Regions from separate parts of the Micrococcus sp. iso_229 genome, predicted to be linked through region 1. Evidence: predicted binding sites of a transcription regulator. Region 1 holds the regulator's gene; the other holds the start of a gene.
The links. The regulator HrcA, encoded in region 1, represses chaperone genes, less so after heat shock. The targets are predictions, from matches to a motif close to TTNGCACTCGNNNNNNNCGAGTGCNAA.
Positions count from the first base shown of each region.

Region 2: a site for HrcA is predicted at 16,124-16,150, ahead of groL (chaperonin GroEL). Genes of this name have one in related genera too.

Region 1 covers NZ_CM176514.1:1,284,617-1,292,932, forward strand. Annotated here, with positions in the region: gene ybeY (rRNA maturation RNase YbeY) at 1-102, opposite strand, end outside; gene AC3RKA_RS06005 (PhoH family protein) at 92-1,165, opposite strand; gene AC3RKA_RS06010 (16S rRNA (uracil(1498)-N(3))-methyltransferase) at 1,206-1,967, opposite strand; gene dnaJ (molecular chaperone DnaJ) at 1,964-3,097, opposite strand; gene hrcA (heat-inducible transcriptional repressor HrcA) at 3,173-4,186, opposite strand; gene AC3RKA_RS06025 (DUF3097 family protein) at 4,356-5,216, shown strand; gene AC3RKA_RS06030 (DUF4870 domain-containing protein) at 5,311-5,730, shown strand; gene hemW (radical SAM family heme chaperone HemW) at 5,746-7,026, opposite strand; gene lepA (translation elongation factor 4) at 7,027-8,316, opposite strand, start outside.
Region 2 covers NZ_CM176514.1:371,397-390,313, forward strand. Annotated here, with positions in the region: gene AC3RKA_RS01765 (fumarylacetoacetate hydrolase family protein) at 1-794, opposite strand, end outside; gene AC3RKA_RS01770 (aldo/keto reductase) at 860-1,903, shown strand; gene AC3RKA_RS01775 (hypothetical protein) at 1,962-2,420, shown strand; gene treY (malto-oligosyltrehalose synthase) at 2,482-4,962, shown strand; gene treZ (malto-oligosyltrehalose trehalohydrolase) at 4,959-6,950, shown strand; gene AC3RKA_RS01790 (DUF4032 domain-containing protein) at 6,964-8,265, opposite strand; gene AC3RKA_RS01795 (DsbA family protein) at 8,373-9,245, shown strand; tRNA gene AC3RKA_RS01800 (tRNA-Thr) at 9,356-9,432, shown strand; gene AC3RKA_RS01805 (S8 family peptidase) at 9,709-11,634, shown strand; tRNA gene AC3RKA_RS01810 (tRNA-Val) at 11,753-11,829, shown strand; gene AC3RKA_RS01815 (threonine/serine exporter family protein) at 11,992-13,902, shown strand; gene AC3RKA_RS01820 (uracil-DNA glycosylase) at 13,916-14,593, opposite strand; gene AC3RKA_RS01825 (DUF3263 domain-containing protein) at 14,630-14,974, shown strand; gene AC3RKA_RS01830 (LytR C-terminal domain-containing protein) at 14,978-15,964, shown strand; gene groL (chaperonin GroEL) at 16,284-17,915, shown strand; gene AC3RKA_RS01840 (DUF4031 domain-containing protein) at 18,026-18,917, opposite strand, start outside.

The sequences.
Region 1 (8,316 bases):
GCGCTCGTGGACGTGCAGGCGCGTGTAGACGTGCCGGGCCATGCGCAGCAGCGCGTCCTCGGGGACCTCGATCCCCGACTCGTTCAGGATCTCAACGGCCACGGCGGGCCCCTCCTCGCTTCTGGGACCGCTCCGCGGGTCCGCGGGCGGCGTCGTAGGCGTCCACGATGGCGCTCACCAGCGAGTGCCGGACCACGTCCGAGGAGTCGAAGCGGACCACCTCCAGGCCCTCGATCCCCTCGAGCACCTCGACGGCCTGGGCCAGGCCGGACTGGGTGCCGCGCGGCAGGTCCACCTGCGAGGTGTCACCCGTGACGACCATGCGCGCACCGAAGCCGAGTCGGGTCAGGAACATCTTCATCTGCTCGCCGGTGGTGTTCTGGGCCTCGTCGAGGATCACGAACGCGTCGTTCAGGGTGCGGCCGCGCATGTACGCCAGCGGGGCGACCTCGATGGTCCCGGCCTCCATGAGCCGCGGGATCGACTCGGGCTCGATCATGTCGTGCAGCGCGTCGTACAGGGGACGCAGGTACGGGTCGATCTTCTCGGAGAGCCCACCGGGCAGGAAGCCGAGCCGCTCGCCGGCCTCGACGGCCGGGCGGGTGAGGATGATCCGGTTGACCTCCTTGGCCTGCAGCGCCTGCACGGCCTTGGCCATGGCCAGGTAGGTCTTGCCGGTGCCGGCCGGGCCGACGCCGAAGACGACGGTGGAGCGGTCGATCGCCTCCACGTAGTCCTGCTGGTGCAGGGTCTTCGCGCGGATGCGGCGACCCCGGCCCGAGAGGATCGAGTCCAGGTGCAGCTGACCCGCGCCGCGCCCGGTGGCGGCTCCGCGGACGTGGTGGACGACCTGGCCCATCACCTCGGGGGTGACCGCCTGGTCGCGGCGGGCGATCGAGCGCAGGTCCTCGACGACGCGCCGCACCGTGGCCACGTCGGCCACCGGCCCGGCCAGGTCCAGCCGCTGGTCGCGGACCGTGACGTCCACGGTGGGGAACACGCCGCCGAGGATCCGCAGCAGGGCGTCCTGCGGTCCGAGGGTGCGGACCATGAGGTCGGCGGATTCGAACGCGACGCCCTCGTGCGCAGTGGCGGGCGGGGTCGGGGTCGTGGGGGGCACGGTCACGATGGGGCGGATCACCTCGGGGTCGCGGGGGCGGGACATCGAATCCAGTCTAGGCGTCGGTGCGCGGTCCTGCCGGGGCTCACCAGCGGCCGAGCCGGTGCTGGAGCACGGCGAGGGCGGCGGGGCCGGCCGTGGAGGCGCGCAGCACGTGCGGGCCGAGCCGCACCGGCACGGCCCCCGCGGCCACGCAGGCCTCGAGCTCGGCCGGGCCGATCCCGCCCTCGGGGCCCACGACGACGGCGATCTCGGCGGCCGCGGAGAGTCGTTCCGTCGGCACCGCGGACACCCCGTGCTCCGCGTCCTCGTGCAGCACGAGGACGAGCCGGCCGCCGTCGTCGTCCCGGACCAGCCCGGCGACCGCCGTCCCGGAGACGTGGTCCCGGACCGCGGGCACCCGGGCGCGACGCGCCTGCTTGGCGGCCGCGCGGGCCGTGTCCGCCCACTTCTGGCGGGCCTTGGCGGCCTTGGGGCCCTTCCAGCGGACGATCGAGCGTTCGGCCTCCCAGGGCACCACGGCGTCCACGCCGAGCTCGACGGCGGCCTGGACCGCCATGAGGTCCCGATCGCCCTTGGCGAGGGCCTGGACGAGCACGAGCGCCGGGGTGGGTGCCGGCTCCTCCGCCACCGCGTCCAGCCGCACGGACACCCCGTCCGGGGCGGCCGCGAGCACGGTGCCGTGGCCGAGCGTGCCCGACCCGTCGGCCAGGATCACGGCCTCCCCGGGGGCCAGGCGCATGGCCGCGGCGGCGTGGCGGGCCTCGGGGCCACCGAAGACGACCTCCACGCCGGCGCTCGCGCCGGCCAGGGCGCCCGGCTCGAGGTGGAACAGGGGGGCGGTCACAGGTTCCTCAGGTTCTCCCGCAGCCGGGCGAACATGCCCCTGGCCTGGGGTGCGCCGTGCACGACCTCCTCGCCGCGCACCTCGGCCAGGCGCTCCAGGAGCTGGCGCTGCTCGTCGTCCAGGTCGGTGGGCGTGGTGACCACCACGTCCACCTTGAGGTCACCACGGCCCTGCCCGCGCAGGCGGCCGACGCCCAGGCCCTGGAGGACCTCGACGTGGCCGGACTGCACGCCCGGGTCCAGGCTGACGGACTGCTTGCCGTCCAGGGTGTCCAGCGTGACGGTGGTCCCCAGGGCCGCGGCGGCCATGGGGACGGTCACGGTGGTGGCCAGGTGGTCGCCCTCGCGGCGGAAGGTCTCGTCCGGGCGGACCGCGATCTCCACGTAGAGGTCGCCGTTCGGGCCGCCGCCCGGGCCGGCCTCGCCGCGGCCGGCGAGGTGGATGCGGGTGCCGTCGTCCACGCCCGCGGGGATGCGCAGGGTCAGCGGCGTCCGGGTGCGGACGCGGCCCTGCCCGTCGCACTCGTGGCAGGGCGTCGGGATGACGGTGCCGAACCCCTGGCAGGCGGGGCAGGCCTCGGTGGCCATGACGGTGCCCAGCAGCGATCGCACGGGGCGCTGGATCATGCCGTGGCCGTGGCAGGTCTGGCAGGTCTCCGGCTGGGTGCCGGGCTCGCAGCATGAGCCCTCGCACCGCTCGCAGCGCACGGCCGTGTCCAGCTCAATGGTCTGCTCGCCGCCGAAGACGGCGTCGCGCAGGTCGATCCGCGCGGTCACCAGGGCGTCCTGGCCGCGGCGGGCGCGGCTGGCGGGGCCGCCGCGGCCGCCCTGGCCGGCGGCGTTCATGAAGGTCTCGAAGATGTCGGCGAAGCCCCCGAAGCCGCCCGCCCCGCCGAAGCCGCCCGGGAAGCCGGCCTGGCCGTTCTCATTGCCCGTCGTGTCGTAGGCCCGACGCCGGCCCTCGTCCGAGAGCACCTCGTAGGCGTGGGAGATGCGCTTGAACTGCTCGGCCGCCTCCGGGTCGGGGTTGACGTCCGGGTGGTGGGTGCGCGCGAGCTTGCGGTAGGCGCGGCGGATCTCCTCGGTGCTGGCGTCACGGCTGACGCCGAGCGTCTCGTAGTGGTCGGTCACGGTGGGGATTCCTCTCGGGGCGAGCGGGACGTGGGGCGGTGCGGGACGGGGCCCGCCAGGACGCGCGGAGGCGCGTCAGGTGGTCAGGATGCGGGAGAGATAGCGGGCGATCGCCCGGACGGCGGCCATGGTGCCCGGATAGTCCATCCGGGTCGGGCCGATGACGCCGAGCTTCGCCACGGCGCCGGGGCCGTAGGCGGCCGCGACCACCGAGGTGTCCGCGAGCGATCCGGCGTTCTCGGACCCGATCCGCACGGACACCCCGTGGGCGTCCTGCTCCATCTCCGTGAGCAGGCGCAGCAGCACCACCTGCTCCTCGAGCGCCTCCAGGATCGGCCCGATGGACGCGCCGAAGTCCCCCGGGGAGCGGGCCAGGTTGGCGGTGCCGGCCAGGACGATGCGGTCCTGCCGGCCGGCCTCGAGCAGGTCGTGGACGGCCGCGGCCACGAGGGCGGCGGACTGCCGGTGCTCCGGGCGGACCCGGGTGACGACGTCGTCCACCACGGTGGCCGCCGACACCGGACCGAGCCCCAGCAGGGCGTCCAGCAGGAGGCCGCGGAGCACGGACAGCTCCGCCTCGTCGACCGGCCGGTCCAGCACGGCGTGCCGCTGGTCCACCCGTCCCGTGGACAGGATGAGGACCACGAGCACCCGCGTGGGCGTGAGGGAGACCAGTTCGAGGTGGCGGATCGTGGAGCCGTCCTCGTGGGGGAACTGCGCGACGGCGACCTGCTGGGTCAGCTGGGCCAGGAGGCGCACCGTGGACTCCATCATGTGCTCGGTGTCCGTCTCCGGGTCCAGCAGGGTCCGCACGGCCCGGCGCTCCGCCGGGGACAGCGGCTTCACCTCGGAGAGGCGGTCGACGAACACGCGGTAGCCCTTGTCCGTGGGGACGCGCCCGGCGGAGGTGTGCGGGGCCACGATGAGGCCCTCCTCCTCGAGCGCAGCCATGTCGTTGCGCACGGTCGCGGAGGACACGCCCAGGGCGTGCCGTTCCACGAGCGCCTTGGAGCCCACGGGCTCGCGCAGCGCCACGTAGTCCTCCACGATCGCCTGGAGCACCTGCAGGCGGCGGGGCTGCTCCGACATCTCGGTCCTCCTCTGGTCCGTCGGGATCCGGGGCGACCCCGGAGGTGCCCCTGACTGGCACTCCGGCGGGTCAAGTGCCAATGCTACCGTCCGACCCGGGGGACGGCCCGACCGGTCCGCACGGCTTCGCTCACGGTGATCGCCCGCCCCGTTGCTACCGTGATCTCCCATGGACTGGAGCAGCTGGGGCCCCGCGGGCCACGACGACCTGACGCGCCGCCCCACCCGGACCGTCCCCGATGTGCCCGCCGCCCCCGGCACGGTGGTCGAGGACGTGGCCTCCGGGTTCACCGGGGCCGTGATCGGCATCGAGCGCTCCGGCGGCGTGCACGTGGTGGTCCTGGAGGACCGCCGCGGCGTGCGCCGCGGCTTCCCCCTCGGCGGCGGCTTCTGGATCGACGGCGAGCCCGTGACCCTGGTCCCCCCGGCCGCCGCGGCCCCGGCGGCGCCGGCCCGCACCGCCTCCGGCTCGCGACGGGTCGAGGGGGCGCGCGCCCGCACCGCCCGCGCCTCACGCATCTGGGTGGAGGGCGTGCACGACGCCGAGCTGGTGGAGAAGGTGTGGGGCGAGGATCTGCGTCTCGAGGGCATCGTCGTGGAGCCCCTGCACGGGGTGGACGACCTCGCCGGGGCGATCCGCACGTTCGCCCCCGGCCCGCGGCGCCGGCTCGGGATCCTCATGGACCACCTCGTCACCGGGTCCAAGGAGGAGCGCCTCGCGGCCGAGGCCATGCGCGTGCCAGGGGCCGCGGGCAACGTGCTCATCCTCGGCCACCCCTACGTGGACGTCTGGCAGGTCATCAAGCCCTCCGTCCTCGGCATCCCCGCGTGGCCCGTCGTGCCGAAGGGGCAGGACTGGAAGACGGGGATCCTGCGGGGACTGGGCTGGCCGCACGGGAGCAAGGAGGCCACGGGGCTGGGGTGGAAGCGGCTGCTCTCCCACGTCACCACGTACGCGGACCTCGAGCCGTCCCTGCTGGGCCGCGTGGAGGAGCTCATCGACTTCCTCACCGCCGCACCCGAGCACTGATCTCGGCGCGGCCACCGCCCGCCCGCGCTATGCTGGCCCATGCCCTGCGCCCGGTCCCCGGCGCGCGGGTCCCGCGATCCAGGAGGAGCCCCTCGTGAACACCCGCGCGCAGCCCGACGCCGGCCGCACCGGCCACGACCCGCCCGCCTGGCTCGTCTCGGCCGGCGGCCGCGGCGCCCCGCTCACGGCGAAGCAGGACCGTGACCGCGCGGCGCTGGCCCACCTCAGTCTGGCGTTCGGCGTGCTCGGCCCCCTGGTCGTGTGGCTGCTCTACCGCGACCGCGGCCCGTTCACCTCGCAGGAGTCGCGGGAGGCCCTGAACTTCTCCGGGCCGCCCACGCTCATCACGCTCCTGTTCTTCTTCCTGTCCCTGCTGCCGGTGGTCGGCCCGATCTTCGCGATCCTCGGCGCGCTCACGTGGGCCGCCATGGCGGTCTACGGCGTGATGGGCGCCTCGCACGTGTCCAAGGGCCGTCCGTTCCGGTACCCGTTCAACCTGCGCATCCTGCGCTGACCCGGGGCCGGCCGGTCAGAAGCCGGCCAGAGCCCGGACGATCGCGTCGTTGCGCAGCCGCCCCTCGAGCGTCGGGACGATGCTGCCGTTGACGGCGGCACGCCCGTCCAGCAGGCCCGCGGCGATGAGTTCGGCGATCGCCCCGCGGATCCGTGCGGCCTCCCCCGGCGTCTCCGAGACGAGCTCCGCGGTCGGGAGCCCGTCCACCGTGCGCACCGCGAGCATGATGCGCTCGAGTCGCCGCGCGTCGGCGTCGGGCCGCTCGCGGCCCACGGCGGGGGTGACCCCCGTGGCCAGCCGCTGCGCGTAGGCGGCGGGGTGCTTGGCGTTCCAGAACCGGACGCCGGCGAGGTGCGAGTGCGCGCCCGGGCCGATCCCCCACCAGTCCTGGTCCTCCCAGTACGCCACGTTGTGCCGCGCGCGGTGGACCCCGGACCCCTGCGGGTCCCGCGCCCAGTTGGACACCTCGTACCAGCGGTAGCCGGCGGCGCTGAGCAGCTCCTCGGCGAGCAGGTACTTGTCCGCCTGGTCGTCGGGATCCACGTCCGCCACCTCGCCGCGGGCCACCTGGGCCCCGAGCTTGGTGCCCTCCTCCACGATCAGCGAGTACGCGCTCACGTGGTCCGGGGCCAGGGCGACGGCGGCCTCGAGCGTGGCCCGCCAGTCGGCGAGGGACTCTCCCGCGGTCCCGTAGATCAGGTCCAGGGACACCTCCAGGCCGGCCTCCCGGGCCGCGGCGACGGCGGCGGGGACGGACTCGGGCCGATGGGTGCGCTCGAGCGTGGCGAGCACGTGCGGCACCGCCGACTGCATGCCCAGGGAGAGGCGGGTGAAGCCGCCGGCCGCGAGCTCACGGGCGTACTCCGGGGTGATGGTGTCCGGGTTGGCCTCGGTGGTGACCTCCGCGCCGGGCGCGATCCCGAACCGGTCCACCGCCGCCTGGAGGATGCGCACGAGGTCCGCGGCCGGCAGGAGCGTGGGCGTGCCGCCGCCGAAGAACACCGTGTGCAGCGGGCGGGCTGGCACGTCCGAGGACGCGAGCACGTCCGCGGCGAAGTCCAGCTCCGTGACCGCCGACTCCCAGTAGTCGCCACGACCCGCGCCGGGGCCGAGGTCGACGGCCGTGTACGTGTTGAAGTCGCAGTAGCCGCAGCGCACGGTGCAGAACGGCACGTGGACGTACAGGCTGAAGGTGCGCGCCGCGCCGTCGCCGGCGGCCGCGCGCACCCGCTGCCCGACGTCGGCCGGCAGCCGGCCGTCGTCGGGGACGGGCTCGCCGAGGGGCAGGGCGGGCACTTACTTCTTCGCCGCCTGGTCGGCGCCGGCGCCGTCCGAGGACAGGGCGGCGATGAAGGCCTCCTGCGGGACCTCGACCCGGCCGACCATCTTCATGCGCTTCTTGCCCTCCTTCTGCTTCTCGAGCAGCTTGCGCTTGCGGGAGATGTCGCCGCCGTAGCACTTGGAGAGCACGTCCTTGCGGATCGCGCGGATGTTCTCGCGGGCGATGATGCGCGAGCCGATGGCGGCCTGGATCGGCACCTCGTACTGCTGGCGCGGGATCAGCTCCTTGAGCTTGCCCGTCATCATCACGCCGTACGCATAGGCGTTGTCCTTGTGGGTGATGGAGGAGAACGCGTCCACCTGTTCGCCCTGGAGCAGGATGTCCACCTTGACGAGGTCGGCCGCCTGGTCGCCGTCGGCCTTCCAGTCCAGCGAGGCGTACCCCTTGGTGCGGGACTTGAGCTGGTCGAAGAAGTCGAACACGATCTCGGCCAGCGGGATCCAGTAGCGGATCTCCACCCGTTCCTCGGAGAGGTAGTCCATGCCCTTGAGGTTGCCGCGCTTGGCCTGGCACAGCTCCATGACGGCGCCGATGAACTCGGCCGGCACGATGATCGTGGCCGAGGCCATGGGCTCGCGCACCTCGAGGATCTTGCCCTCGGGGAACTCGGAGGGGTTGGTCACGGTGACGACCTCACGGTCCTCCCGGGTGACCTCGTAGACCACGTTGGGCGCGGTGGAGATGAGGTCGAGGTCGAACTCGCGCTCGAGGCGCTCGCGCACGATCTCCAGATGCAGCAGACCGAGGAAGCCGACGCGGAAGCCGAAGCCCAGCGCGACCGAGGTCTCGGGCTCGTAGACGAGCGCGGCGTCGTTGAGCTTGAGCTTGTCCAGGGCGTCACGCAGCACGGGATAGTCCGAGCCGTCGATGGGGTAGAGGCCTGAGAACACCATGGGCTTGGGGTCCTCGTAGCCACCCAGGGACTGCTCGGCCGGGTGGGCGTGGTTGGTGACCGTGTCGCCCACCTTGGACTGCCGCACGTCCTTCACGCCGGTGATGAGGTAGCCCACCTCGCCCGCGGCCAGGCCCTTCGTGGGCACGGGCTCCGGGGAGGAGACGCCGATCTCGAGGAGCTCGTAGGTGGTGCCCGTGGACATCATGCGGACCTTCTCCCGCGGGGAGAGCCGGCCGTCCACGACGCGCACGTACGTGACGACGCCCCGGTAGGTGTCGTACACGGAGTCGAAGATCATCGCGCGGGCCGGGGCGTCCGCGTCCCCCTCCGGGCCGGGGATGGCGCGGAC
Region 2 (18,917 bases), 910 kb from region 1:
ACCCCCGCGGGCGTGCCGGTCAGGATCAGGTCACCCGGGTTCAGGGTGATCAGCTGCGAGGCGTAGGAGACCAGCTCGGCGGGGGAGAAGACGACGTCGGCGACCCGGTCCTCCTGACGCAGCTCGCCGTTGACGTGCGTGAGGACGCGCGCATCCGCCGGGAACTCGTCCGGGGTGACCAGCCACGGACCCACGGGCGTCGAGGCCTCCCACACCTTGCCCTGCAGCCACTCGGAGGTGCGGCCCTGGAAGCCGCGCATGGAGATGTCGTTGGCCACCGCGTAGCCCGCGATGTGCTCGGGGGCGTCCTCGGCGGCGATGCGTCGGCCCGGCTCCCCGACCACGATGCACAGCTCGCCCTCGTAGTCGACCCGGTGGTCCTCCTCGGGAACCTCGATCGGGTCCAGCGCGCCCGTGAGGGACTGCGGGAACTTCGCGAACAGCGTCGGATGCTCGGGGCGCTCCAGGCCCGTCTCGTCGATGTGGTTCGTGTAGTTCAGGCCCACGCAGAACACCTTGGTGGGGAAGGGGACGAGCGTGTCGTAGACGAGGCCGGAGGTGTCCAGCAGGAGGGACCGGTCGGCCTGCGCCGCGCGGAGGGCGCCCTCCACCATCTCCCGCTGCTCCTCCGGCGTGGCGGTGAGGTACTCGCCGACGTCGCGACAGTCCGGCAGGGCGACGGCGCGCACGGCGACCTCGGGGTCCTCGGGGTGCACGGAGGTGATGACCGCGGCGAACGTGGCGCCGGGGTAGGCGGCGTCGGAGTCGGGCTGGCGGAACGTGGCGAGCTTCATGGGCCCATCCCATCACAGGGCGGCGGGTCCGGACCCGGGGCGGGCGGACGTGAGACGGTGAGGCCATGAGCACAGCCCCCACGCATCCGCCGCTCGACCTCGACCCGACCCCGGCCACCCCGATCGTGCTCGGGACCATGGCCTGGGGGTCCGTTCCCCCGCCGCCCCCGGACGCCGATCCGGGGGCGGGGCCGGAGGGGCCAGCGGGCGACGCGCAGGTCGAGGCGGCCGTGGAGCGCGCCCGCCGCGCCCTGCGCGCCGGGATCGAGGCCGGCGTCGACCTGCTGGACACCGCGGACATCTACGGGGCCGGCCGCTCCGAGGAGACCGTCGGACGGCTGCTGCACGAGCTGCCCTACGAGGAGCGCTCCGCCCTGAAGGTGCAGACCAAGTGCGGGATCGTCCTGCACGAGTCAGACCCGGCCGGGCGGCGCCTGACCCGCTACGACTCCTCGCCCGAGCATGTGCGCGCCTCGCTGGAGGGCTCGCTCGCCCGCCTCGGCGAGCAACGCGTGGACACCCTGATCATCCACCGGCCCGACGTCCTCACGCCCGTGGCCGACACCGTGCGCGCCTTCCTCGACGCGCGGGAGGCGGGCCTGGTCGGCAAGCTGGGCGTCTCCAACCTCGGCGTGGGCCGCGTCCTCGAGTTCCAGCGCGAGCTCGAGAGCCAGGCGGCGGACGGGACCGGGCTGGCGTGCGTCCAGGTCGAGCTCGGCCTGCACCACCGCACCCTCGTGGAGGCGGTCGTGCTCGCCAACCACCCGGACGCCCCCGCGGACGCCGACGCCGGGCGCCTCGGCCCGGTGTGCGCCGCCGAGGGGATCGAGCTGCAGGCCTGGGGTCCGCTGGGGCAGGGCCGGTTCAGCTCCGGCGACGACGGCGCGGCCGGCGTCGTCGGCGAGGTCGCGGCGGAGCTGGGCGTCAGCCGGGAGGCCGTGGTGCTCGCCTGGCTGCTGCGCCTGCCGTGGGGCGTGCGGCCCGTGATCGGCACCCAGGACCCGGAGCGCGTCGCCGCGTGCGCCGAGGCGGCTGCCGCGGCCGAGGCGATGGACTCCGCGCAGTGGCACCGCCTGTGGACCGCGGCGCGGGGCGCCGGCCTGCCCTGACGAGGCGCGACCGGCCGCGCGCCCTCCCGCCGGAGTGAGACCTGTGTCACACTGGGGCATGGACTTTGCGAACGTGGACCTCGTGACTCCCTGGATCCTCTACTGGCTGGCCTCACTGACCCTCGTGGTCGGCGGCACGCTCGTGGTCGTCGGCTTGTGGCGTGCTCGGCGGCACCGGCGCTTCGCCGCGACCCACGGCCGCAACCCGGAGATCGGGCTCCTCGAGGACACCCGCACCCAGCGCGGGGTCGGGGCTGTCGCGCTCGCGGCCGCCGTCGCCCTCGGCGCGACGGGCGCCGTCCTGCACGTCCAGGGTCTGGACGCGTTCCGCGGCAACCTCGAGGCGAAGTACGGCTACACCGCGGTGGACCGCATCCGTCAGTCCGGCCCCGGCTTCGTGGCCGATCTGACCCAGGCCGACGGCAGCGTGCTGCGCGACGAGATGATCCTGCTGGAGTCCTCGGGCGAGCCCGTCGTGGGGGAGGACATCTTCGCCCGTCCGGTCGAGACGCGTTGACCTTCCCGCCCCGGCCCGTCGGGCCTGATGCCGCGTCGGGGGCCTCTGTTAGCGTCGCCGCGTGAGCACCTCGACCGTCCGTCCCGCCCCCGCGTCCACCTACCGGCTCCAGGTGAGCCCGGATCTGCCGCTGGAGTCCGTGGCCGGGCTCGTGCCCTATCTGCGGCGCCTGGGTGTGGACTGGCTCTACCTCTCGCCGCTGCTCGAGGCCGAGCCCGGCTCCGACCACGGGTACGACGTCGTGGACCCCACGCGGCTGGACGCCGCCCGCGGCGGGGCCGAGGGACTGGACGCGGTCGCGCGCGCCGCGCACGAGGCGGGCATGGGCGTGCTCGTGGACATCGTGCCGAACCACGTGGGCGTGGCCACGCCCCAGGCCAATCCGGCGTGGTGGGACGTGCTCACCCACGGTCCCGAGGCGGCGCATGCGGCGTGGTTCGATGTGGACTGGCCGGCCGGCGACGGGTCCCTGCTCATCCCCGTGCTGGGAGACGGTCCCGACGGGGACGCGGACGCGGAACTGGACCGTCTCGTCGTCGACGCCGAGGGCGGCCGTCTGCGCTACTGGGACACCGTCTACCCCCTCGCCCCCGGATCGCTCGAGGCGGCCGAGGCGGAGACCGGGCTGCGCGCCGCGGAGGTCTTCGCGGCGGCGGACCCGGCGAAGGAGCCGACCGCGGAGCAGGCCCGCCTGGCCCGCGCCGTGCACGACCGCCAGCACTACCGGCTGGTCGGCTGGCGCCGCGGCGACGCCGAGCTGAACTACCGCCGCTTCTTCACCGTCACCACGCTCGCGGGCGTCCGGGTGGACGAGCCCGAGGTCTTCGACGCCGTCCATGCCGAACCCGCCCGCTGGGTCCGAGAAGGGCTCGTGGACGGGCTGCGCGTGGACCACCCGGACGGCCTGGCGGACCCGGCCGGCTACGCGCGGCGCCTGCGCTCCCACGTCCTGCCGGAGGGCTACCTCGTGGTGGAGAAGATCCTCGAGCCCGGCGAGGCGCTGCCCGCGGACTGGCCCGTGGACGGGACCACCGGCTACGACGCGCTCGGCGAGGTCGAACGCGTCTTCATGCATCCCGAGGCCGCGGGTGATGCGGCCGAGGACGCGCGCCGTCGTCGGGAATGGGACGAGGCCGTGGTGCGGGCCAAGCACGACGTGGCCACCGGCTCCCTCGCGGCCGAGACCGCCCGGCTGGTCCGGGAGGTCCGCGCCGTGCACGCGCTCGGTGCCCACCCGGATGAGGACGTGGCCGCCGCGTTCGCCGCCGTGCTCGCCCGCCTGCCCGTGTACCGCACCTACCTGCCCGTGGGCCTGGCCGTGCTCGAGGGCGCGCTGGCGGACGCGGCCGCGGCGGAGCCGGGCCTCGCCGACGTGCTCGGCGACCTGCGGCCCGAGCTGACCGACCCGGACTCGCCCGTGGCCCGCCGGTTCCAGCAGACCTCCGGCATGGTGATGGCCAAGGGCGTCGAGGACCGGTCCTTCTACCGGTACACCCGGTGGGCCAATCTGAACGAGGTCGGCGGAGACCCCTCCCACGTCGCCCTGTCCCTGGCCGACTTCCACTCCGCCCAGCAGGCGCGCCAGGCCGCCTGGCCGACGGCCATGACCACCCTGAGCACCCACGACACCAAGCGCGGCGAGGACGTGCGCGCCCGCATCGCCGTGCTCGCCGAGGAGCCCGACCGCTGGGCCGCCGAGCTCGCCGAGCTGACGCGCCTCCACCCGCTCGGCCACCCCGACGCCGAGCGGCTGCTCTGGGAGTCCATCGTGGGCGTCTGGCCCACGGACGGCACCGCACCGGAGGAGGAGCGGATCCTCGGGTTCCTGCAGAAGGCCTCCCGCGAGGCGGCCCTGGCCACCAGCTGGACGGACCAGGACCCCGAGTTCGAGGCCCGGCTCGCCGCGCTCGCCGCCGCCGTCACCTCCCCCGAGGGGCCTGCCCGGGGCGTGCTGCAGGCCGTCGCGGACCGCATCGCCGAGCCCGGCCTCGTGGTCCAGCTCGGCCACAAGCTCGTCCAGCTCGCCGCCCCCGGCGTCCCCGACGTCTACCAGGGCACGGAGGTGCCCTTCCCCACCCTCGTGGACCCGGACAACCGCCGCCCCGTGGACTTCGCGGCCCGGGCCGACCTGCTGGACCGCCTCGACGCCGGCCACACACCCGGCCTCGACGACCCCGCCGCCGCCAAGCTGGCCGTCGTCGCGGCGGTGCTGCGCGCCCGCCGCGACCGGCCCGAGCTGTTCACCGGCCACCGCCCGCTCGACGTCTCCGGCCCCGCCGCCGACCACGCGATCGCGTTCGACCGGGGCGGGGCGCTCGCCGTGGCCACCCGCTGGCCCGTCCGCCTGGCGGCCGCGGGCGGCTGGGGCGAGACCGTCGTGACCGTGCCGGCGGGGCGGTGGGAGGACGCCGTCACCGGCCACCCCGTCCACCCGGACGCGCGCGGCGCCGTGCGCCTCGACGAACTGCTCAGCACCCTGCCCGTCGCGCTGCTCGTCCCGGCGCACGCCCCGTCCGACCGCCGAGAGAGGACCGCCCCGTGACCGAGCCCCGTCCGGCCGACGCCCCCGCCCCGGGCCTGCACCCGATCGGCTCCGACCCCGTGGACCCCGCCGCGGCCGAGCGGGCCGCCGTCGACGCCGCGCGCGCCGTCCCCTACGCCGTATGGGCGCCGCACGCCGAGAGCGTCGACCTCGTCCTCGTCGACACCGAGCCCGGCGCCCTGCACGACGCCGAGGACCGCTGGCCCGTCGCCGCCGTCGTGGCCATGGACCCCGCCGCCGGAGGCTGGTGGACGCCCACGGAGGACCCGCTGGCCGCCCTCTGCCTCGACGCCGCCCAGCCGCCGGCCGACCCCGGCTACGGCTACCGCGTGGACGGGGCGGACCCCGTGCCGGACCCCCGCTCCCGACGCCAGCCCGACACGGTCCACGGGCCCTCCCGCCGCGACGTCGCCGGCCGCGCCGTCGCATGGCCCGACGAGGGCTGGGCCGGGCCGCCCGGGGTGGAGTCCGATCCGACCGCGCCCCAGGGCGGCGGCCTACGCGGCGCCGTCCTCTACGAGCTGCACGTGGGCACCTTCACGGCCGAGGGGACCCTCGACGCCGCCATCGCCCGCCTGCCGCACCTGACGGACCTCGGGGTCACCCACGTCGAGCTGTTGCCCGTGAACTCCTTCTCCGGCCCGCGGAACTGGGGCTACGACGGGGTGGCATGGTTCGCCGTCGACGAGTCCTACGGCGGCCCCGCCGCCTACCGCCGCTTCGTGGCCGCCGCCCACGCCGCCGGCCTCGGCGTGGTCCAGGACGTCGTCCACAACCACCTGGGCCCCTCCGGCAACTACCTGCCGGTGTTCGGGCCCTATCTGGGCCCGGGCGGCACCGGCTGGGGCGACGGCCTGAACCTGGACGGCGCCGACTCGGACGAGGTGCGCCGGTTCGTCCTGGACAACGTCCGCTTCTGGCTCGAGGAGATGCGCGTGGACGGGCTGCGCCTCGACGCGGTGCACGCCCTGCGGGACGCCCGCGCCGTGCACCTGCTCGAGGAGATGGCCGCGCTCGCGGACGGGATCGCGGCCCGTGCCGGCCGACCCGTGCCGCTCCTGGCCGAGTCGGACCTCAACGACCCGCGCCTGGTGCTGCCCCGCCAGGCCGGCGGGCTCGGCCTCGCGGCGGCCTGGAACGACGACGTCCACCACGCCCTGCACGTGGCCGCGACGGGGGAGACCCACGGCTACTACGCGGACTTCGCCCCGCTGGAGGCGGTGGCCAAGGTCATGGAGCGCACCTACTTCCACGACGGCACCCGCTCCACGTTCCGCAGCCGTGACCACGGGCGCCCCGTGCCGGACGCCGTCCCGAACCATGCGTGGGTGGCCAGCATCCAGAACCACGACCAGGTGGGCAACCGCGCCGGCGGCGACCGCACCGCGGCCGCCCTGTCCGAGGGTGCGCTCGCGGCCGAGGCCGCCCTGCTGCTGACCGGCCCGCACGTGCCGATGCTCTTCATGGGCGAGGAGTTCGCCGCGTCGACGCCGTGGCCGTTCTTCACCTCGTTCCGCGAACCCGAGCTCGGGGACGCCGTCCGGCAGGGACGACGCCGCGAGTTCGCCGCTCACGGCTGGGACCCGGCCGACGTCCCCGACCCGCAGGACCCCGCCACGCGGGACGCGGCGGTGCTGGACTGGGCGGAGGCCACGGGCGGCGCGGACGGCCAGGGCCGCGGGGTGCGCGTGCTCGCCGCCTACCGCACCCTGATCGGCCTGCGCCGCACGCTGCCCCAGCTCACCGACCCTCGTCGCGACCGTGTCCGGGCCGAGGTGGACGCCGCCCGGCGCCACGTGCGCCTCACCCGCGCCGGCGCGGACGCCGACGTCGTCCTGCTCGTCGCCCTCGGCGCGGAGCCGCTGCCCGTGCCCGCGGACCTGACGCGGGCCGAGCTCCTCGCCGGCCACGGCGACGACGGCCCCCTCGGCCCCGGCACGGTGCCGGCGGCGGTCCCGGCCCCCGGCTTCCTGCTCCTGCGCCGCTGAGCCGCGGGCGGCGTCAGTCCTCGTCCGCGGGCGGGACGGCGCGCAGCATGGTGGTCGTGGGGTGCAGCGCCACCGCGTCCTCGTCGCGGCGGGCCCGCAGCACCGTGTCCACGTAGGAGTCCACCACCTCCTGCAGGGGCACGGCCTGGCCGCGGGCCTCGGAGAGGTACCAGCGGTGCTCGAGGAGCTGGTGCATCACCTCGGCGGGCTCGAGCTTGGCACGCAGTTCGAGGGGCACCGAGCGGACCACGGGGTCGAACACCTCCACCACCCAGCGGTGCGCCGCGCCCTCGATGTCCATGTACGGGTCCCACTCCCGGCGGGCGGCCTCGATGTCCACGAGCAGCCGGCGGGCCTGGTTCTCCTGGACCTCGAGTCCCGTGAGGCGGGTCAGCCGACGGCGGTGGTAGCCCGCGTGGATCTCGACGGGCCGGGCGATCATCATCCCGGGGGCGTCGGCGGCGCGCAGTGAGTACTCGGCCAGCTCGAAGCCGAGCTCCTGCAGGCGGCGGACGCGGCGGTCCAGGCGCCACGGCTCGGCGCGGGGGAACAGCAGGGGCCCGGTCAGCTCGTCCCACAGCCGGCGGTAGGAGGCCACGAGCAGGTCCGGCGTGGTGACGGGGTCCACCTCCGGGTCCAGCAGCCCGCTGGCCTGCAGGTCCAGCAGCTCACCGCCCACGTTCACGGCGGCCACGTCCAGGTCGTGCTGGCGCTGGCCGTTGGACAGCCGCTCCCGGAGCTCGCCGGTCTCGGCGTCCACCAGATGGGCGGCGAACCCGCCCGCGTCCCGCCGGAACAGGACGTTGGACAGGGAGACGTCACCCCAGAAGAACCCCTCGAGGTGCAGTTCCACGAGCAGCGTCGCCAGCGCGTCCATGAGGCGTACGAGGGTGCGGCGCTCGAGGCGCTCCGAGAACACGGCGCGGTACGGCAGGGAGAAGCGCAGGTGCCGGGTCACGAGGGCGGCGGGCAGGGGCGTGCCGTCGTCCTCCGTGCGTCCGGTGACCACGGCCACCGGCACCACCGACGGCGCCGGGCTCCGCTCGAGCCGGCGCAGCAGCCGGTACTCGTGGAACGCGAGCTCCTCCGTGGTCTCCTTCACCGCCACGATGCCCCCGCCCATCCGGGCGAAGCGCACCACGTGACGGGAGATGCCCCGCGGCAGGGCCGCCAGCACCTCCCGCGGCCACGTCTCGAGGGGGAGCGCCCAGGGCAGGGCGAGCAGAGACGTCGCCGGGTCCTCGGTCGCGTCCCCCGACGGGGCGCCCGTGATGGTCAGTCGATCGACGGGGGAGGGGGTCTCGACGGTGTCCATGGTCACGATCCTTCCAGACAGGGCCGCTATGCTCGCCTGGCGCGGCGCGCCCGCTGCCCGCCGGCTCCGGTGCTCGACCCGGACCGACTGCCCCACGAGGAGGACCCTTGGCCCGGAACACGTCAGGCTCGCACACCTCGGCGACGGACGCCCGTGCGCGTGCCCGCCAGATCCAGGAAGAGCAGCGCAGGAAGGACCGCCGCCGCCGCACCGGCGTCATCTGGGGCTCGGTCCTCGCGGCGGTGCTCGTGATCGGCCTCGTCGTCGCGTTCGCGCTCACCCGCAACGGCGACGACGCCGCGGCCGCCGGCCCCATCCCGGCCGCGGCGAACGAGCAGGGCGGCATCGAGTTGACCTCGGCCACGGGCCTGGCGGAGGGCGCGGGAGAGCGTGAGGTCGACCCCTCGAAGATCGAGGTGCCGAAGCAGGCCGAGAGCTCCCAGCCCGAGACCCTGCCGAACACGGAGGCCCGCGGTGACGGTGAGCCGACGCGGATCGTGCTCTATGCGGACTTCAACTGCGTGCACTGCGCCGACTTCGAGTCCTCCAACGCGGAGCAGATCGAGCAGTGGCTCGAGCAGGGCGAGGTCACGGTCGACTACCGGATGGTGGACTTCCTGAGCGCCCCGAACAACCAGAACTACTCGGCCCGCGCCGCCAACGCCGCGTACTGCGTGGCGGACCAGAAGCCCGAGGCCTACAACGGCTTCGTGACCGCCCTGTTCGCCGCCTACGACGAGCACCAGGGCAAGGGCCTGGACAACGCGGCGCTCATCCAGCTCGCGCAGGAGCACGGCGTGGACATCTCCTCCTGCGTCGAGGACGGCACGTTCCGCTCCGCGGTCGAGCACACCACCCGCCAGGCGCGCGTCGCCGGCGTGGCCGGCACCCCGACCGTGTTCGTGGACGGCAAGAACTGGGCCCTCGACGGCGAGGACAAGACCTTCACCGACTGGGCGGGCGCCAAGATCGCCGGCTGACCCGGCGCCGAGGCCCGCGGGGCGTCCCCACACGGGGGCGCCCCGCGTCGTCCGCCCGGGCCTTGTACGCTGGAAGGGCTGGCCGCGGCACCCCCAGGTGCCGGCCGCAGGCCTCCTTAGCTCAGCTGGCCAGAGCAGCTGCCTTGTAAACAGCAGGTCGCCGGTTCGAATCCGGCAGGGGGCTCCACCCCACCGCGGGCCCGACGGCGCCGCGCACCTCCGCCGGGAGGGCGCGGCGCCGTCGTCGTGTCCGGCGTGGGCTGACGCTGGGGTTCCGCTGTGCCGGTCCGAGGCCATCCGCCAGGTCCGGCTGGCGGAACCGCCAGAGATGCCTCGACTATCCGCCAGACTTCGGCCCGCGGCCTCGCCGTGACGGAATCGTGACCTTACCGTGATCTCAGTCACCCCGGCCCGAGTCCCTCGGGCATCCGCATCCGGTGGCCCCGAACTCCGAGGAGATCCCGTGCAGTCCTCCACACCCCGCAGCACCCGCCGCCGCATCGGCGCCCTCGTGGCCGGCGCCGTCCTCGCCGGCGGGACGCTGACCTCGTCCCCCGCGCTCGCGGCCCCCTCCGGCGCCGCCCCCGCCGCACCGGCAGCCAGCCCGACCGTCGCCTCGCCCCTGGCGGCGGCGCAGGTCGAGGACCCGAACGCCGACGGCTACGACTCCTTCATCGTCACCTACAAGGAGACCGCCGCCAACGCCCACGCGAAGGGCCGCGCGAACGCCTGGGGCAAGGCCGCGAAGGAGGCCGGCGTCTCCGTGAAGGAGCTGCGTGAGACCGCGCTCGGCTCCCGCGTGATCACGGCGGACCGCAAGCTGGATCAGGCCGAGTCCGCGAAGTTCATGGCCGACCTGAAGGCCTCCGGGGCGGTCGAGGCCGTGGAGCCGGACGCGATCCTCACCGCCACCGGCCTGAGCCCCGTGGACGCCCTCTACTCGCAGCAGTGGGGCTTCACCGGCACCCACGGCATGCGGGTCCCCGGGGCGTGGGATCGCACGACGGGCTCCGGTGCGACCGTGGCCGTCATCGACACCGGCATCACCTCCCACCCGGATCTCGACCGCAACGTCGTGCCCGGCTACGACTTCATCTCCGACAGCGCGGCGGCACGTGACGGCGGTGGCCGCGACTCCAATCCGCGTGACGAGGGCGACTGGTACGCCGCCGGCGAGTGCGGCACCGCCGGCGCCTCCGACTCCTCGTGGCACGGCACCCACGTGGCGGGCACCGTCGCGGCCGTGGCCGACTCCCAGGGCGTCGTCGGTGTGGCGCCGAACGCAAAGATCCAGCCGATCCGCGTGCTCGGCAAGTGCGGCGGCTCGCTGTCCGACATCGCCGACGCGGTCGTGTGGGCTGCCGGCGGCACGGTGGCGGGCGTGCCGGCCAACCCGAACCCGGCGGACGTCATCAACATGTCCCTCGGTGGCTCCGGCATGTGCGGCACCACCTACCAGAACGCGATCAACGCGGCAGTCTCCCGCGGCGTGCCCGTCGTCGTGGCCGCGGGCAACGAGAACCAGCCCGCCGCCAATGTGCGCCCGGCCAACTGCCAGAACACCATCGTGGTGGCCGCCTCCACCTCGCAGGGCGCCCGCGCCTCGTTCTCGAACTACGGCTCCGCCGTGGACGTGACCGCCCCGGGTGCGAACATCATCTCGACCGTGAACAACGGCGCCACCACCCCGACGACGGCCGGCCACGCCGCCTACAACGGCACCTCGATGGCCACCCCGCACGTCGCGGGCCTGGCCGCCCTGCTGCTGGCCGCGCAGCCCAGCCTCACCCCGGCCCAGGTCGAGTCCACCCTCAGGTCCACGGCCCGCTCCATGCCGGTGACCTGCTCCGCGGGCTGCGGCGCCGGCCTGGCGGACGCCTCCGCGGCGGTCTCCTCCCTCGGCGGCGCCCAGACGGAGCCCGGGCCGGCTCCGGTGGCCTCGCTGATCGTCAACGGCGGCTTCGAGTCCGGCAGCACCGGCTGGACCGGCACCCCGACCGGCTTCGTGCGCACCGACGCGGCCAAGGCCGCCTCGGGTCAGGCCTTCGCCCAGCTGAACGGCGTGGGCCGCCGCAACACCGCGACGGTCGAGCAGAAGGTCACCGTGCCGGCCTCCGGCGCCACGCTGACCTATGCGCTGCAGGTGGACACCGCGGAGACCACCGCCTCCCGCTCCTACGATCTCCTGGACGTCCAGGTCGTGACCGGCGCCACCGGCACATACACCGTCGCCTCGCACTCCAATCTGGACAAGGGTGGCTACGCCACGCGCACCGTGGACCTGTCCCGCTTCGCGGGCACGACCGTGACGCTGCGCTTCCGCGGCACGGAGGACTCCTCCGCGGCCACGACGTTCCGCATCGACGAGGTCGCCGTGACCGCGCGCTGACCGCCCTTCGGCTCTCGATGGCCGCTCCGCCGCGCGCGGGGCGGCCATCGTCCGGGTGGACAGGCGGCGCCGCCTGAGGTATCGTTCTTCGAGTTGTCACCCCCATGGGGCGACGCCCGGATCTTTAGCTCAGTTGGTTAGAGCGTTCGCTTCACACGCGAGAGGTCGCTGGTTCGAGTCCAGTAAGATCCACCACAGCAGGGCCCTCCTCCGGGAGGGCCCTTTCGCGTTCCCGGGCCGCGGCGCCGTCGGCCCCGGCGGAGGAGGCGTCGGCGTGGTTGGATGGACGCGCGGCGGGGCTCGGCCCACCGCCGTGGCGCGTCCAGCGCCCGCATACGGAAGGAGAGGGTGAGCCGCATGGAGCAGGAGGGCACCCAGGAGCCGGCGCGGTTCGACCCCCGCATCGCGGAGCCCCCGGCCGTCCCCACGCTCATCCCCGTGCTGCGCCCGGCCGGTGCCGAGGACGCCGCCGCTGCCGGCGACCTCGACCCGGAGGACCCCGGCCTGCTCGACCTCGACCCGGCGGAATCGGCCCACCCGGCCGCGGTCGCCGTCGAGCCCACCGAACCGCTGCCGCCCGTGGTCCGCCCCGCCGCCGCCGATCCGGCCCCGGCGCCGGAGCCGGAGCCAGAGGAATCGGCCGAGCCGGAGGCGGAGACGCTGCCGGAGCCGACCGCGGACGCGCCCCTGACCGAGCCGCCGCTGTCCGAGCAGGTGCCCACCTCCGTCCTGGCCCCCGCGGAGGCCGACGGGGCCCTGCCCGCCCCGGACGTGATCCCCGCGCCAGACATCACCGTCCCGGACCCGGTGGTCCCCGTGGGCCCGCCCGAGAAGCGCGGGCGTCGGCGCGGCCGGCGCTCCCGCGAGGTCTTCGTCGAGAACCTGCCGACGCAGGCGCTCGTGCTGGCCGACCGCCTGCACTCCTCGCCGTACGGGCGCCGCATGCGCTCCACGCTGCAGCAGCGCCGCGCGGAGGCGCAGGCCCTCGAGGCCCGCACCACCCTGGACTTCGCCCTCAAGCTGGGCGAGACCATGTTCAGCTTCGGCGCGGCCTCGCTGGACGTGGAGACCTCGATCATCGTGGCCACACAGGCCTACGGGATCCTCGAGACCGAGGTGGACCTGACCAACCAGTCCATCTCCCTGAACTACGCGCCCGACTCCTCACGCGGCGAGGCACCGTTCACCCTCCAGCGGGTGGTCCGCTCGTCCTCGGTGAACTTCGAGGGGCTCGTGGCCGTCCACCGGCTGGTCGAGGAGATCGCCGCGGGCGAGGTGGACCGGGCCGAGGCCCAGCGCCGGCTCGTGGAGATCCGGCATCAGCCCAAGCCGTTCCCCGCCGTCTTCGAGGTCCTCTTCTCCGGCGTGTTCGTGGCCTGCTTCGTGCCGTTCATCGGGGGGACCTGGACAGGCGCGGCCCTGGGCATGGTCTCCACCTGGCTGGTCTTCTGGCTCAAGGTCCAGGCGGACAAGGCGCGCTTCCCGGAGATCTTCTCCACCATGTTCGGGGCGATCACGGCCACGGTGATCGCGCTGATGGCCTACGCCCTCGACCTGCCGGTCAACCCGGCGCTGGTGATCGCCGGCGGCATCATGATGCTCCTGCCCACGGCGAGGTTCGTCACCGCGGTGCAGGACGCCATCCACGGCTTCCCGGTGACCGCGGCGGGCCGCTTCCTCTCCGCGCTGCTCGTGTTCGCCGGCGTGATGGCCGGGATCATGATCGCCGTGGGCATCGGGGATCTCGTGGGATTCGAACAGCTGGACCTGGCCGAGGCGGGGACGCTGAGCTATCCGCCGCTGCTGCTGCTGGGCCTCGTGGTGGCCGCGGGCATGGCGGACGCGGTGGTGGAGCAGTCGCGGTGGCCCCAGATCCTGGCCTGCGGTCTCGTGTCCGGGGCCGGCTTCGGCGCGTACCTGGCAGCGCAGCAGATCGGGGTCAGCGACCGGCTGGTGCCCGCGGTCGCCGCGGCGGCGGTCGGGTTCCTCGGCCGCCTGGTGGCCCAGCGGCTCGCGGCCCCGGCGCTCGTGATCGTCCTGCCGTCCATGCTGTTCCTGCTTCCCGGACTCACCATGTTCCGGTCCGTCTACGGGTTCACCGTGGAGACCGGGGCCACGCTGCTGGGCGTCGAGGGACTCTTCAACGCCGCGGTCATCGTCGTGGCGATCGCGGCCGGCGTCGCCTTCGGCAACACCCTGGCCAAGCCGATCACCGACCGGATGGGCACGCTGCTGCCCACCGAGCTCGTGATGCATCAGCGCGGCTGACCGGCGGCCCGGCTCAGTCGGGCAGGCGCCAGTCCACCGGATCCGCGCCGGCCACCTCGAGGAGCCGGTTCACCCGGCTGAACGGCCGGGAGCCGAAGAACCCGCGGTGGGCGCTCAGGGGCGAGGGATGCGGGGACTCCACGACGCCGGCCCCGGCCGCCGTCAGCAGCGGCGCCATGCGCCGCGCGTCGGCTCCCCACAGCAGCCCCACGAGGGGGGTGCCGCGCGCGCAGAGGGCCCGCACCGCGGCCTCCGTGATCTGCTCCCAGCCGAGGCCGCGGTGGCTGCCGGGTGCGCCGGCCCGCACGCTGAGGGCGCGGTTCAGCAGCAGCACGCCCTGGTCCGTCCACGCGGAGAGGTCGCCGTGGGCGGGCGGGGTGATGCCGAGGTCGTCGTGCAGCTCCCGGTGGATGTTGGCTAGGGAGCGGGGCAGCGGCCTCACGTGGCGGTCCACCGCGAAGCTCAGGCCGATCGGATGGCCCGGCGTCGGGTAGGGGTCCTGGCCCAGCACGAGGACGCGGACGTCCGCGAACGGCTGGCGGAACGCCCGCAGGATGTGCTCCGGTGCGGGCAGCACCTGCTCTCCGGCTGCCCGGCGGGCCCGCAGCCGCTCGCCGACCTGCTCGAACGCGGCGGCCTGCGGGGCGAGGGCCGCCTCCCAGCCCGGATCCAGGGGCGCGATGAATTCCATGCCCCGAGGGTAGACCGGGTGGGTACAGTGGCCGCCATGTCCCACCCCACGCCCGTCTCGCCCGATCCGGCCCCGGACGAGGGTGCCCGCGCGCGGGCGCGGCGGGACGAGCTGACGGACCTGGAGCGTGCGGTCCTGGACCTGGAGGCCGCCACCTGGCGGTACGGCGGGGCCAAGGACCACGCCGTCCGCGAGCGTCTGGGGCTGTCTCCGACCGCCTATTATCAGGTGTTGAACGGATTGCTGGACCGTGAGGCCGCCCTGGCCTACCGACCCCTGCTGGTCACGCGGCTGCTGCGCAGGCGCGGCACCCGCAGCCGGGCCCGGAGGGGACCCGCGGATCCGGCGCCGTCCACGCCCGCTTCCCGCCAGGAGAACTGACCCATGGCCTACCAGCCCGACCGCTTCGACGAGGTCCCCGAGTACACGGACCAGCGCGGCGCGCACCGCGAGTCCTTCGCCGCCGCCGGCGCGACCGCCACGGGCGGGGGTCGCCGCCTGAGCCCGCTGCTCTGGGTGGCCGGCCTCGTCCTGCTCGCCGGCCTGTTCGTGGGCGTCGTCCTGCCGTGGCTCACCGGCGACCGCTCCGCGCCCGTCGCCGCCGAGAGCTCGACGACGGCCCCGGCTGCCGCGCCGTCGACGTCGGCCTCGTCCGTGTCCTCCTCGGCGTCCTCCGCGCCGGCGTCGACTGCATCCGCGTCCGAGTCCGCCACCCCGTCCGAGGACGCGGCGGAGGCGTCCCGCTCCGCGGCCGCGGCCGAGTCCTCGCGGGCGGCGCAGGAGGCGGCCGCCGCCGAGGCCGCCGAGTCGTCCCGTGCCGCCGCCGAGGCACAGGCGTCGGAGGCCTCGCGTTCCGAAGCCGCCGCGCAGTCCGCCGAGGCGTCTCGGTCGGCGGCCGCCCAGGCGGCGGAGTCCTCGCGCGCCGCCGCGTCCCGTTCGGCCGCCGAGGCGTCCCGTTCCGCCGCCGCGGCGGAGGCCTCGCGCTCGCAGGCCGCGGCCGCGTCGAGCTCCCGTGCGGCCGCACAGTCGGCGGCCGCGTCGAGCTCTCGTGCAGCCGCACAGTCCTCGGCCGCGTCGAGCTCCCGTGCGGCCGCGCAGTCCGCGGCCGTGCGCGGCACCCACGTCACCGTGTACAACGCGACCCGCACCCAGGGACTCGCCGCCTCCTACGCGCAGCGGCTCACGAGTGCCGGCTACACCTCGGTGGAGGCGAAGAACTGGAGCGGCTACGGCATCCAGTCCTCCACCGTCCTGTACAACGGCTCGGCCAACAAGGCCGCCGCCGAGGCGGTCGGCAAGGAGCTCGGCTTCCCGGTCATGCAGACCCCGAACCTGCAGGTGAACGGCGTCGCGGTGGTCGTCACCGGCTGATCCGCCCGTCGCGCGGCCGTGCCGGCCGCGCACCGCTCACGGCCCCCGGCGGGGCGCCTCCCGAGGCGCGCTGCCGGGGGCCGTCCGCCGTCGGCGGAAGGGCGGCCTCCCGCACCGCAGACCTTTTGCACTCTCCCGGTGCGAGTGCTCATAATGGGGTTAGCACTCCGAAGGCGCGACTGCCAGCCGTACCCCGGTCGGCCCGGCGCCGTGGAGGAGGACCTGTCCACCGGTGAGGCCCCCAGGGGCCGTCCGTCGCGGGCATCGGCGCGGGTCAGCCACCAGCAGTAGGAAGCCGACGTCCAGAAAGGACCTGCACATGGCCAAGACCATCGCATTCGACGAAGAGGCCCGCCGCGGCCTGGAGAAGGGTCTGAACACCCTGGCCGACGCCGTGAAGGTGACCCTCGGCCCCCGCGGCCGCAACGTGGTGCTGGAGAAGAAGTGGGGCGCCCCCACCATCACCAACGACGGCGTCTCCATCGCCAAGGAGATCGAGCTCGAGGACCCGTACGAGAAGATCGGCGCGGAGCTCGTCAAGGAGGTCGCCAAGAAGACCGACGACGTCGCCGGCGACGGCACCACCACCGCCACCGTGCTGGCCCAGGCGCTGGTCCGCGAGGGCCTGCGCAACGTGGCCGCGGGCGCCGACCCGCTGTCCCTGAAGCGCGGCATCGAGAAGGCCGTGGAGGCCGTCACCTCCGAGCTGCTCTCCGCCTCCCGCGAGATCGAGACCAAGGACCAGATCGCGGCCACCGCCTCGATCTCCGCCGCGGACAAGCAGATCGGCTCCCTCATCGCCGAGGCCCTGGACAAGGTCGGCAAGGAGGGCGTCATCACCGTCGAAGAGTCCAACACCTTCGGCCTCGAGCTCGAGCTCACCGAGGGCATGCGCTTCGACAAGGGCTACATCTCCGGCTACTTCGTGACCGACGCGGACCGCCAGGAGGCCGTCCTCGAGGATCCCTACATCCTCATCGTCAACTCGAAGATCTCCTCCGTGAAGGACATGGTGGCGATCCTCGAGAAGGTCATGCAGTCGGGCAAGCCGCTGCTGATCATCGCCGAGGACGTCGAGGGCGAGGCCCTGGCCACCCTCGTGGTCAACAAGATCCGCGGCACCTTCAAGTCCGTGGCCGTGAAGGCCCCGGGCTTCGGTGACCGCCGCAAGGCCATGCTCGCCGACATCGCCATCCTCACCGGCGGCCAGGTCATCTCCTCCGAGGTGGGCCTGTCCCTGGAGAACGCGACCCTCGACCTGCTGGGCACCGCCCGCAAGGTGGTCATCACCAAGGACGAGACCACCATCGTGGAGGGTGCCGGCGACGCCGAGCAGATCGCCGGCCGCGTGGCCCAGATCCGCTCCGAGATCGAGAACACCGACTCGGACTACGATCGCGAGAAGCTGCAGGAGCGCCTCGCCAAGCTGGCCGGCGGCGTGGCCGTCATCAAGGCCGGCGCGGCCACCGAGGTGGAGCTCAAGGAGCGCAAGCACCGCATCGAGGACGCCGTGCGCAACGCCAAGGCCGCGGTGGAGGAGGGCATCGTCGCCGGCGGCGGCGTGGCCCTGATCCAGGCCGGCGCCAAGGCGTTCGGCGGCCTGCAGCTCGAGGGCGACGAGGCCACCGGCGCGAACATCGTGAAGGTCGCCATCGAGGCCCCGCTGAAGCAGATCGCCTTCAACGCCGGCCTGGAGCCCGGCGTCGTGGCGGACAAGGTCAAGACCCTCGACGACGGCCACGGCCTGAACGCCGCCACCGGCGAGTACGAGGACCTGCTGGCCGCCGGCATCAACGACCCGGTGAAGGTGACCCGCTCGGCCCTGCAGAACGCCGCGTCCATCGCGGGCCTGTTCCTGACCACCGAGGCCGTCGTCGCGGACAAGCCCGAGAAGGCCACCGCCGGCGCCGAGGGCATGGACCCGATGGGCGGCATGGGCGGCATGATGTGATCAGCCGCTGAGCCGGCCCGACCCGTTCGGGCGCCCAGCCTGCGAGGCCCGTCTCCCCGTCCGGGGAGGCGGGCCTCGCCGCGTCCCGGGCCGGCACCGGGGCGCCCCGCTCAGGCCGACAGCGCGGCTCGTTCCGCCGCCAGATTGCGGCGGGCGGCGGCCTCCCAGCGTGCTCGGCCGGGCGCGGTCCGATACAGCCGCCCGGCGTCCAGCAGGGCGTCCAGCACCGCGCCGCGACCGCGGGCCCAGTCCGCGTCGGACACGTGCGCGTAGTCCCGCCGCACCGCGGCCGCGTAGCGGGCGTAGGCCTCGGGGGAGCGGCCGAGGACCTCGAGGTCCGCGTCCGAGAGCACCGCCCCGGCCGCGTCGTGCGGGGCGGGGTCATGGGCCGCGGTGAGCAGCACGAGGCGTGCCACCTCGTCGACGACGTCGGCCGGCACGGCCAGCCGCGGATCGGTGAGCACCTCCCGGGCCAGGGCGGCCGAGTCCGCCTCGTCCTGGCCGGCGGGCGCGGTGGGGTCCCCGGCGTAGACGGCGTCGTGGAACCACGCGGCCAGGCGGACCGCACGCGGATCCGGCCCGGTCTCCGCCCCCGCCCGCTCGAGCAGGTCCACGGACTCGAGCACGGCGAGCAGGTGGGCCGGGTCGTGGTAGTGCCGATGCGGCTCCGCCCAGCGGGCCAGCAGATCGCGTCCCGCCGTCGTCACCGCATCCGGGCTCGCCGCCGTGCCCTCGAACAGCCGCGCCCAGCGCCGGGCGAGGACGACGTCCCGCTTCTCGGCGCGGCTCCGGGCGGGCACGCGCAGCCCCGAGGCGGCGAGCCGACGCACCAGCTCCCGTCCGGTGACGGGCACCGCCCCGCGGGCCACGAGCTCGGCACGTCGGTGCGCGGGCACGTCGTAGTGGTCCCGGTCGAAGGCCCGCTCCGAGAGCCCCGCCGCCCGTGCGAACGCGTGGAGCTCCTCGAGGGAGGTGTCGGAGACGAGGTGGGAGAACACGGTG